Regions from separate parts of the Dokdonia sp. Asnod3-C12 genome, predicted to be linked through region 2. Evidence: riboswitches for the same ligand, from Rfam matches in the RefSeq annotation. Region 2 holds a riboswitch; the other holds the start of a gene.
What was found. Region 2 has a riboswitch for thiamine pyrophosphate ahead of thiS (sulfur carrier protein ThiS). Riboswitches for the same ligand answer to the same signal wherever they lie in the genome.

Region 1: it holds a riboswitch for thiamine pyrophosphate, as region 2 does, so the genes downstream of both, ACJJVW_RS06170 (TonB-dependent receptor) here and thiS (sulfur carrier protein ThiS) in region 2, are expected to answer to the same signal.

What each region holds. Positions count from the first base shown of each region.
Region 1 covers NZ_JBEFNY010000003.1:1,348,293-1,353,875, reverse strand. The annotation lists gene greA (transcription elongation factor GreA) at 93-569, opposite strand; gene ACJJVW_RS06175 (hypothetical protein) at 758-1,180, shown strand; gene ACJJVW_RS06170 (TonB-dependent receptor) at 1,316-3,553, opposite strand; TPP riboswitch at 3,712-3,803, opposite strand; gene ACJJVW_RS06165 (ketopantoate reductase family protein) at 3,914-4,837, shown strand; gene ACJJVW_RS06160 (M36 family metallopeptidase) at 4,918-5,583, opposite strand, start outside.
Region 2 covers NZ_JBEFNY010000003.1:3,288,761-3,294,343, forward strand. The annotation lists gene thiE (thiamine phosphate synthase) at 1-21, opposite strand, end outside; gene ACJJVW_RS14795 (hydroxymethylpyrimidine/phosphomethylpyrimidine kinase) at 21-794, opposite strand; gene ACJJVW_RS14800 (thiamine phosphate synthase) at 990-1,574, opposite strand; gene thiC (phosphomethylpyrimidine synthase ThiC) at 1,682-3,541, opposite strand; gene thiS (sulfur carrier protein ThiS) at 3,597-3,800, opposite strand; TPP riboswitch at 3,894-3,988, opposite strand; gene ACJJVW_RS14815 (ATP-binding protein) at 4,138-5,583, opposite strand, start outside.

The DNA of each region.
Region 1 (5,583 bases), 1.9 Mb from region 2:
AAATCGAAAGGTTTATCGCTCATATTATAATTATTTAGCCAACTTCATTTTTCAACTTCTCGTTCAATTTCAATTTCAACTTCAACTTCTACTTAGTCCCTTGAGATAGAAACAATGTCAAATTTCATTACGCCACTTGGCACTTGAATCTCGGCTACTTCACCTACTTCCTTACCTAGCAGACCTCTACCTATAGGTGAGTCTACAGAGATGAGGCCTTTTTTAATGTCGGCTTCATTTTGAGCTACTAGTTTGTAGGTCATCATAGCGCCATTTATTTGATTTTTAATCTTGACGCTAGAGTGTACTAGTACTTTAGAAGTGTCCAGCTGTGACTCGTCAATGATACGTGCATTTGAGGCTAGATTTTCTAGTTTAGCAATACGCATTTCTAGCATACCTTGCGCTTCCTTTGCGGCATCATATTCGGCATTCTCACTTAAATCTCCTTTATCACGAGCATCTGCAATGTCTTGCGACGCCTTTGGGCGCTCTACATCGCGTAGTTGATTTAGTTCATCCTTAAGCTTCTTTAAGCCCTCTGGTGTATAATAATTTACCTTACTCATAATAGATCCGGTTTAAGTATAATTAGTTTAAAAATGTTGTCTTTTTATGCATACACATAAAAAAAGTCCCTCTTCGGGACGTGTCTCACGAATATACAAAATATTTTAAATCCTTTACCGTTTTATGGTACCTTGCGAGCCTAAATTATTGAAATCACGCTTTCGCGAAAGCGTAAAAAAATACTTCTATGCGTCAGATATTGACCTTTGTTATTCTTATTGCCTTTTGTTTTTCATGCACAAATAGTGACGATGGAAACCAGCGTAATCCTTTCTTACTAGATGTGAACTTTTCTACACAATTGAGTGCTATTCAAGTATTAGATTTAGAAATCCCAAGTAACCCTATCTACGTTCAAAACGGAGGTATACGTGGTCTTTTTGTTATTAATACAGGGAGTAGCATTGTTGCGTGGGAAGCATCAGATCCTAACCATGCGCCTAATGATTGCTCACTTATGGTCATAGATGGTATCAATGTAAAATGCCAGTGTGATGATGATAATAGTTACAACCTCTTTACTGGGCAGTCTAATAATGAAGTGCTAGAATATACAATGCTTAATTACCGAGTAAATGCTTCTGGTAATAGCATCACCGTATTTAACTAAAAGTAAAAAAGAAGCCGACTCAAAAGAGGCGGCTTCTCACTTACAATTTGTAGTTCAGTCCCCCAACTGATTACATATTGTTTATTTTTAGCGACTTAAATATAGCGAAAATTAAATAATAAGACCTTTTATCCCTTAAAATTTAAGTGTAGCTCCTACTAAGAAATTAATTCCCGCCTGCGGATAATAGCCCGCTCCTTCAATGGTTGTAATCTCATTAGGTACTGAGAAATCATCATCATAGGTGAAGAAGTATCCATTTGAGATATATTTCTTATCGAAGATATTATTCACAAGTCCATTGAGGAGAATAGACTTAAATACTGGAACCTCCTTAATCTCGTATTGAATACTCAAATCATTTAAGAAATAAGAATCAAGTTTAGAAAGTTCGCTATCTATATTACCCATATATTGCTCTCCTACAAATTTCGATAAGAAACCTATACTAAAATCTGCATTAGGCTTATAGGTAAGCATATTACTAGCTACGAGATTAGGCGAGTATGAAATATTTGTATTACCTAGGTTTGTAATCGCACCATCTAGATTAAAAAGAAAATCTCTATTCTTATTTGTGCTTAATGCAATATTAGGTTGTAAAGTAAACTTAGAACTTAGCTTTATCGCAGCATCTATTTCTATACCTGCTCTATAGCTATTACTATTAATTCGGATAGGCGCTCCTACATTATCAAGTTCACCAGTAGGGACTAACTGCCCGTCATAATCCATAAAATAACCATTCACATTTAAGGTGACGGTCTCTGTATTTAATCTCCATCCTAGCTCAAAGTCGTCTAGTTTTTCTGCGCGTGGATTGCCGTCTTCAAAATCTCCACGGTTGGGCTCACGGTTTGCACGCGCATAAGAGGCATATAACTGATTTTCTGCATTAATCTTATAGCTCAAACCTAATTTTGGATTAAAGAACTCATAGTTTTCATCTACCAAAAATTCATCAAGGTCAGAATTGATTCCGTCAGTTTTATAAGTGATAAATCGACCTTGAATGTCTGCATAAAATTGCCATTGATCATTTAATTTAAAGTTCGCTTTCGCGAAAGCAGAAAACTCATTCTTACTTCCCGTTCCAAAATAGTAATTATCTCCTAGCTCAGAATCACCAGCAAATCGTGCCCATATCACTTCGCCAAAATGGTCTCCTCTATAAATGCTACCCAAAGCACCACCTACAAAGTCAACCATGTTGTCCTTGTAATTTGCCGTTGCACTTGCCACATAAAAGTCGTTATCTAACCAGCGACGACGTATAATGTCAGAAGTTTCAATCGTTTCTCCACCTATGGTAACTGGAGTGATCCCGTAAAAAGCGAGTGTGCTCTCACTGCCGAAGTTGTAATTCTGCTCATAAAAATCATCTACATATTCTTCAAAAAATCCACGACCATACGTGTAGTTGAAACTAGCGGTAGAGCTCCAGTTGTTATCATATTTCTGATTCCAGTGTAGTTGGTAGTGATCTTGTTTGTAATCATCCACTTGATTATTGTGGAAACCAGTGATATTTCCCTCATCATCTAGCTGTACACCCGCAATATTAAAAGTGCGATTTTCATCTATATTTGTGTTTGCACCTATGGTTGCTAGGCTTGTTTCTTCAAATCCGTACCAAGATTGGTATGTAACTTCAGACCCTGCAAAGTTGATAAGCTTGATAAGCGTATTATCATCCTTGTATGCTGCTTGCAAAAAGTAAGATTTAAGATCAGATGACGCACGGTCGATGTAACCGTCAGATTTGATCTGTGATAAACGACCAGATATCTCTATGTGATCGTTGAGCAAGCCTGTACTAAACTTAACATTATGACGGCGTGTCCCAAAAGACCCAAAAGAGTTAGAAATCTCACCATATGCTTCATTAGAAATTGCATCTGTAAGAATATTAAGACTTGCTCCAAAAGCTCCAGGTCCATTCGTAGAAGAACCTACTCCACGCTGTAGTTGTAAACTTTCTACGGACGATGTAAAATCTTGAAGATTTACAAAAAAGGTAGTAAGACTTTCTGAGTCATTATAGGGAATTCCATTTATAGTAACGTTAATCCCTTGGTTACCTGTACCACGTACTCGGAAACCAGTGTAACCTATGCCAGCACCAGCGTCTGAGGTAGTCACTACGCCTGGTAAAAAGTTAAGTTGCGTAGCAAGATCTTGTCCTAGATTACGCTTTTCAAGATCTTCTGCATTAAGATTTGAGTGCGTAATAGGTGAGTCGGCTTTTACTCGTACAGAACGAACTAAAACTTCATCAAGTGACTCTACTTTTGTAGTGTCTACCACTGTTTTCTCTTGTGCACTAGCTGTAATTCCTGCAAGCGCAATCATACTCAATAGGACCTTTTTCATCCGTATATGGTTTAGTTACGAATACAAAGGGCAAATATTCTAATAAGTTAGCATTTACATACCTGTGCGATAAGCACATATTGAAGAGGGTGCACCGTGGTGCTTCTCAAGAGAAATATGGTAACACTAGAAAAGCTAATTTGTATAGCGTTATCTAGAAAGACATGTTCCTCATTCCTAAACAGCATTACCTGTTCTAGGTTCAATGGGTATAATCTCAGCTTCGTAAAAAGCACCCCTTTGAGATTTTGCAAAGATATACTAGAGTTTTTAATTAAGATATTATAAAGAAAAAATAAATCCGCTTACTGTACTTTTAAACTGACTAGAATTCTCTAGTCCTAAGAAAACAATAAAACGATGCATATTTTGATTTACGGAGCCGGTGGCGTGGGGGGATTCTTTGGAGGGAAACTCGCGCTTGCTGGAAATAAAGTGACCATGATTGCCAGAGGAGAACACCTTAGGGCCATACAAGAAAACGGTATTGAGGTAAAAAGTATAACAGGAGATTTTAAAGCGACTCCGTATCTAGCAACAGATGATCTTAGTAAGATTGAAACACCAGATTTAGTCATCTTTGGAGTGAAGTCATATCAAATAGAGAGTGCTGTAAAAGATATATTGCAATATTGTGATGAAAACACATTATACCTGCCTTTACAAAACGGAGCAAGTAACGTAGAGGTCCTTAATTCGGTGGTTCCTAAGTCACAAGTACTGGCAGGACTTTGCCGTATGATTAGTTTTATTGAAGCGCCAGGAGTGATCTCTAATCCAGATATAGCGCCTGCAATACTTTTTGGAGAGCAGGATAATATCAAGACAGAACGTTTAGAAAAAATAGTGTCTGTATTTACAAATGCAGGAATTAATGCGGCTGTTCCAGATAATATTCAAGTAGCCATCTGGCAAAAGTTCCTTTTTATAACAACTATAAGCGCCATAGGCGGACTAACAAGAGTACCTATAGGCGTGATGAGAGAGCAGCCGTATATAAAAGAACTGATGCGCAAGACCGCGCAAGAAGTATTTGAGGTTGCAAAAGCAAAAGGGATTATACTCCCAGAGAAAACCATTGAAAACATCTTTGAAGCCATTAGCAAGCAAGCGCATGAGACTACAGCTTCAACACAACGCGATATCATGGCTGGAAAACCTAGCGAACTAGAAAACTTTAATGGTTATATCATGAAGGAAGGTAAACGACTTGGAGTGCCTACGCCAGTAAACGAGATGATTTATCAGTTGTTATTGCCTATGGAAAGGGATCATAGAAATTAAAGATATAAGATTAAGCAAAATACGCCTGAAGCAATAGCTACAGGCGTATTTTATTTAAAAAATAATAGTAGTATTCTAACCTATTCTACTATTAACCTTTTTGTGATAATCTGGTTTGATTGATGAATCAATTGAACCAAGTAAATACCAGTTTTAAGCTCACTAATATTGAAGCTCGTATCTAGTTGATTTTCTTGTATTCTTTTCGTTAGAATATGTTTGCCAAGGAGGTCGTAAATCTTAATTTTTTCTGGCTTATATGTACTATTCCAAGTGACTTTAAAATTTGATGACGCTGGATTTGGGAAAATTTTAATGTCATTATTAAAAAATTCATCTGTGCTTAATGCACAAACATTATTAGGGTCTGAAACATTAACCTGTACTGTACATACCGAGCTATTACCTGAAACATCTGTCACTGTAATTTGTACATCAACAATACTGGTAGTTGCATTTGCTAAAAGTGAAACGTTATCTATCATTGCTTTAGCAGGTCCTAAAAATTCTTCAGGAATAAAAGCGCTAAACTCAAGTGTAATTTGTTCACTGCGATAAGGTAGTAGTGTGTTAGTTAAATCAAGAGAAATGGTTTCATTCCTAAAAGACTCCCCATCTGCTGGGATGATATCTTCATAAACAACTTCGATTTCAGCACCAGAATCGTCGTAAATAATTACTTCTAGTTTTCTGTTTTCAAATCCGCTTAAATTAAAGTTTGCAACCCAATCAAAACTCAAAAGGGC
Region 2 (5,583 bases):
ATAATGTAGTTTTGGTATCATTACGACTTAATTTTTAGTGTTGGGTAACTGTGTTGTCCCAGTAAGTTATCGGTTGAATTTAAAAAGGCTTCTGTATAGTATTTTGCATTTATCGAGGCTTCTTCTATCCCTTGCTGCAACAAAATATTACTCGCCAGCGCCGCCGAAAGCACACAGCCGCTTCCGTGTTTCTGTAACACCTTTTCTGCTTTTGGAGCAATATGTTTTACAACCGTTTTACTGTGGTAAAGCACGTCCCATCCTGTTTTATCATTTCTATGTCCACCTTTTAAGTGAATATTTGTGAAGCTGCTCATGTGTGATATTGTTCCTTCAATACTGAGGTCTGGATACAGTTGTTTAATCTCATCATAATTAGGAGTAATCATATAACATTGTGACCATATCTTGTCTAAAATATCTTGATGTTCAAGGCTATGAAAATCAAATCCAGCACTCGCTTTTATGATGGGATCTACAATGACTTTTATCTCAGGATTGAGCATATGTAACCTATCCAAAACAAGCGACAGCACTTCCCATGATTCTATAATCCCAATCTTCACTACGGAGATTTCAAACCGTTCAAAAAGCGTTTCTATTTGTGAAATAATGACAGCTTTGTCCATCCACATACATTCTTTAAACTCTACATCATTTTGAACCGTAACTGCGGTACACACTGATAAACCGTATAGTTGGTGCGCTTCAAAGGTTTTAATATCTGAAGTGATTCCCGCGCCGCTTGATGGGTCTAGGCCTGCAATTGTCAATATGTAGTTATTTGTTTTCAATGTTATATTTTAATTTCTATTTGGACGCTCCTTGTTTTTTCTACTCTTTATTTGAGCGTTCCCTTTCAGGTCAGGCTTTCGCTACTCGCTTTTTTATGAATGAAATATTCATAAAAAGAGCTCAGACATGCCACTCAATCCTTAACGCAAACTGTTTTATGCATGATTATATGTGCTTTCCTGATGTTACTATTCTCAAAAAGCTGCTTTCATATTTTTAAAACTCTGCAGCGGATTCTCTGCTTTCCAAATACTTCCCAAAACTGCAATTCCGTTATAGCCTAGTTGTTTGACTTGTGCTATATTTTCTGGGCGGATTCCGCCTAGGGCTATGATTGTTTTATCACTGTTTTTTACATCAAAGCCACGGCCTTTATAGCCTTCTTTTGATATGGAATTAAACACAGGGCTCAAAAAGTGATAATCAAATTCAAAATAGCAGTCTTCTAGAGCTTGCAAATCATGAAAGGAGGAGCTTATCGTTTTTCCGAACATATTTAATCCTTTAAAATATTTACCAGGATTATCTATGTAATCTATGCGATGTTGTTCCTTAAAATGGATTCCTTTGAGATTGAATTCGTTGATTATCATATGATGATCGTGCACTACAATCCTGTCATGAAACGCAGTATCAATCTGCTGTATATAGGCGCAATATTCCTCATAACTTTTATGTGGCTTTCTTACATGATAACATGATAATCCGTGTTTAAATAACTGGTGTAGTATTTCTACTTCATTAGAGATATCATTTTCTGGTGATAGTACGATGATCATGTTTTTGAGTTAAGGATTGTAATGAAAATCCTTTTGCCTTTTTCTGGCAAAAGATTGTAGTGGAAAGCCTGCCCACGCTTTTGCAGCGTGGGAACTCCCACATCTTTTTACAGATATACTTCGGAACCTTTGGCTTTAAATTCTTTAGACTTTTCTTCCATTCCTTTTTGGATGACTTCGTTATCGACTATGTCATTTACAGCAGCAAAATCTCTTACTTCTTGAGAAATTTTCATGGAGCAGAATTTTGGTCCGCACATGGAGCAGAAGTGCGCCACTTTTGCACCAGCAGCAGGTAGCGTTTCATCGTGATACTCGCGAGCACGCTCTGGATCTAGTCCTAAGTTGAACTGATCTTCCCAGCGAAACTCAAAACGTGCCATACTCAGCGCATTATCTCGATGTTGCGAACCTGGGTGACCTTTGGCCAGATCAGCAGCATGGGCAGCTAGTTTGTAAGTAACCACACCAACACGCACGTCTTCTTTATTGGGTAATCCAAGGTGTTCTTTTGGAGTAACGTAGCACAACATCGCACAACCATACCAGCCTATCATGGCAGCACCAATACCTGAGGTAATATGGTCATATCCAGGCGCAATATCTGTGGTAAGCGGCCCTAAAGTGTAAAAAGGAGCCTCATCGCAAAGTTCGATTTGCTTCTCCATATTTTCCTTAATCATGTGCATCGGTACGTGACCAGGACCTTCTATAAAGCACTGCACATCATGCTTACGAGCGATTTTTGTAAGTTCGCCTAGTGTTTCTAGCTCAGCAAATTGTGCCTCATCATTTGCATCTGCGACAGATCCTGGACGTAAACCGTCACCTAAAGAAAAGGCAACATCGTATTGTTTTAAAATCTCACAGATATCTTCAAAATGCGTATACAAAAAGCTCTCTTTATGATGCGCAAGACACCACTTTGCCATGATAGATCCGCCACGAGAGACGATACCCGTCACGCGATTTGCAGTCATAGGTACATAACGCAATAAGACACCGGCGTGTATGGTAAAATAGTCTACGCCTTGCTCTGCTTGCTCAATTAAGGTGTCCTTAAAAATCTCCCACGTAAGATCTTCGGCGACGCCATTTACTTTTTCTAAAGCTTGGTAAATAGGAACCGTTCCCACGGGAACAGGGGAGTTGCGTATGATCCACTCGCGGGTCTCATGTATGTTTTCACCAGTAGATAAATCCATGATATTATCTGCTCCCCAGCGGCATGCCCACACAGCTTTTTCTACTTCTTCCTCAATAGAAGAGGTGACTGCAGAATTCCCAATATTTGCGTTGATTTTTACCAAGAAATTACGTCCCAAAATCATAGGCTCTGCTTCTGGATGGTTGATGTTTGATGGGATTACGGCGCGACCTCTTGCAACTTCTGAGCGTACAAATTCTGGCGTGATTTTATCAGGAATAGATGCGCCAAAATGTTCTCCTTTGTGTTGCTTTCTAATCTCCGTCATTTCATCAATACGCTGATTTTCGCGAATAGCGATATACTCCATTTCTGGAGTGATAATCCCTTGTTTTGCATAATGCAGCTGCGTAACATTCTCACCTTTTTTTGCACGTATAGGCTTCTTTAAAAGCTTAAAACGCATGTGGTCTAGACTCTTATCATTAAGACGCTCATTACAATAGGTAGAGGAGTAGCTGTCCAATTGTTCTACATTATTGCGCTCCAGAATCCACGACTCACGTATGCGCTCTAAACCGCTGTGTATATTGATTTCTTTGTTTGGATCTGTATAAGGTCCAGAAGTATCATACACCGTTACGGGCTCGTTAGGTGTTTTCTTTTTGGTCATAGAATCCACAGTATCACTAAGCGCAATCTCGCGCATAGCCACTTTAATCTGTGGGTGAATCTTACCGTTTACGTAGATTTTTTTTGAATTAGGAAATGGATTTCGGGTAATGCCGCCTTGCTTAGGCGCAGTGTCTCTATTTTTCATCTTTCTGGATTAATTAATGATGTTTTTCTACTCTTGAAGTACCTAGAAGTCGCTATTATCCACCTTGTGTGGCTTTAATAATAAGCACAGCATCGCCGTCATCAGGGATGGTAGAAACCCAATGTGATCTGGTAATAATGCGCTCATTAATAGCCACAGCAATCCCACTAACCGAAATGTCGAGTTGGGTGAGGATCTGGTCTAGTGTGACCTGTGCTGGAAATTGATACGAGGTTTGATTGACCTTTATGTTTATCATGTTTAATACAATTATGAAGCATGTGCTTCGGTTATATAAACGATAAAGGAATGAGAAGGATAGAATTAAAAATAGAGGAAGTGCGTAGTGGTGCAAGAACCTCTAACTTTTCCCTACGTTGGTATTAACCAAATCAGGTTCTAAGGATTTTTCTCAAACTAATTTAATAGCTACTCCTAAAGTTTAGACTTTAAAAGTAGCAATAATTCTGAACTAGACGAGAGAAAATGTAAAAAAAATAAAATGTTAAGTTTTGGTTGGTAGGTTTTTATGGGGATTTGGGATACATCTGCGTAATAATAAGTTACTTGATAAACCCTCATAGATACAGCGTAAATCAGCTATTACTAACCGCAAAACGCATTACAAAATGGGTGCCTTCATTGGGTGTACTCGTACAGAAAAGTTCGCCGCCATTCATTTCAACAAAGTCTTTTGAAATGAGTAGTCCAAAACCCGTTCCTTGTTCTCCCTTAGTGCCTAGAGTGGTCTTTGGTATGCAATCTTTAACAAGATTTTTGTGCCAGCTAGTTGTCATACCCACGCCAAAATCTTGTACGCCTATTTCAATCCCATCTGGGCCTTTCTTGCTTGATAATATGACATTTTGATTCTTTGTACTGAATTTTATGGCGTTTGAAATCAAATTACGTAAGACTACTTTAAACATATTTTCATCAATAAATAAGGTAGGCGTTTCAATTTCAAATAATAGTTTTACATCTTTCTCTTTTGCTGAGCGTTCATATTGCTTAGCTATAGATGTAAAGATTTCTTGAATATCACAATCCTTTTTATTGAGTTTAATTCCCTCTAGCTGGTTATATGACCAATCTAGTAAGGCACTCACCATAGCAATTCTATCATCCAATTCATTTTTAAGACTTTGTGAGATCTCTTTTAGTTCATTATCCTCAATTTGGTTTTCAAGTAGATTAACCAGCAAGGAGATATTATGTAACGGTCCTCTAACGTCATGTGTAAGCAAAGAGAACAGCTTGTTCTTAAGAGAATTGACAGATTCAAGCTCGTGGTTTTTACTTTCTAAATCCTCTTTTGCGATTTGTAAATCTTTCGTCTGCTTGTCTACCTCTAAAGCAAGGATTTTATTAGTTTCTACTTGTGTTCTTATGTTTTCGTCTTCAATAGACTTAAACTTATAGCCAATTAAAATAGAGAAGAGAATGAGTTGTAATGTGATGAGGATTGAAGTGATTAACACAATAAAATGTTTGTCTACAGTGTAAGCATCTTTTAAAAACCATGCGCTTATATAGATGACTGAGGAGAGTAGCATTGGGGAGTATGCATACAAATAGTACTTATTAAACTTTTCTTCATTAAATAAGCGAATCCCAGAGAAAATATTCAATAATACGGATAGCAAAGCAGTAATCGCTGCAGACATTACTAGCGAACTATGCAACCAAGGAATATGGAGAGTTAGAATATTAAGAACAAAAAGAATTGGGATTAAAACTGTGGTATATTTTAAAAAAGTATAACTGCGTGATATTTTAGGATGATTGCCGCGATGAACATTTAAATAATTGGTTGTAAACAATAAGAATCCAAAAGTGGTGGTCATTGCAGAGATAAGTGATCCATTTTTTTGAATAACCTCAGGAAGAAATCCATCTGGAAAAAGTGACCAACTCCAATGCACTGCAAGTCCAAAAAGAATGATACAATAGTGACACAGAATTTTGTGCCTTAAAATTAAATAAGAAACGAAGTGATAAACTCCGAAAACACCAAAGATGGCGGTAAATATGGAAACTAT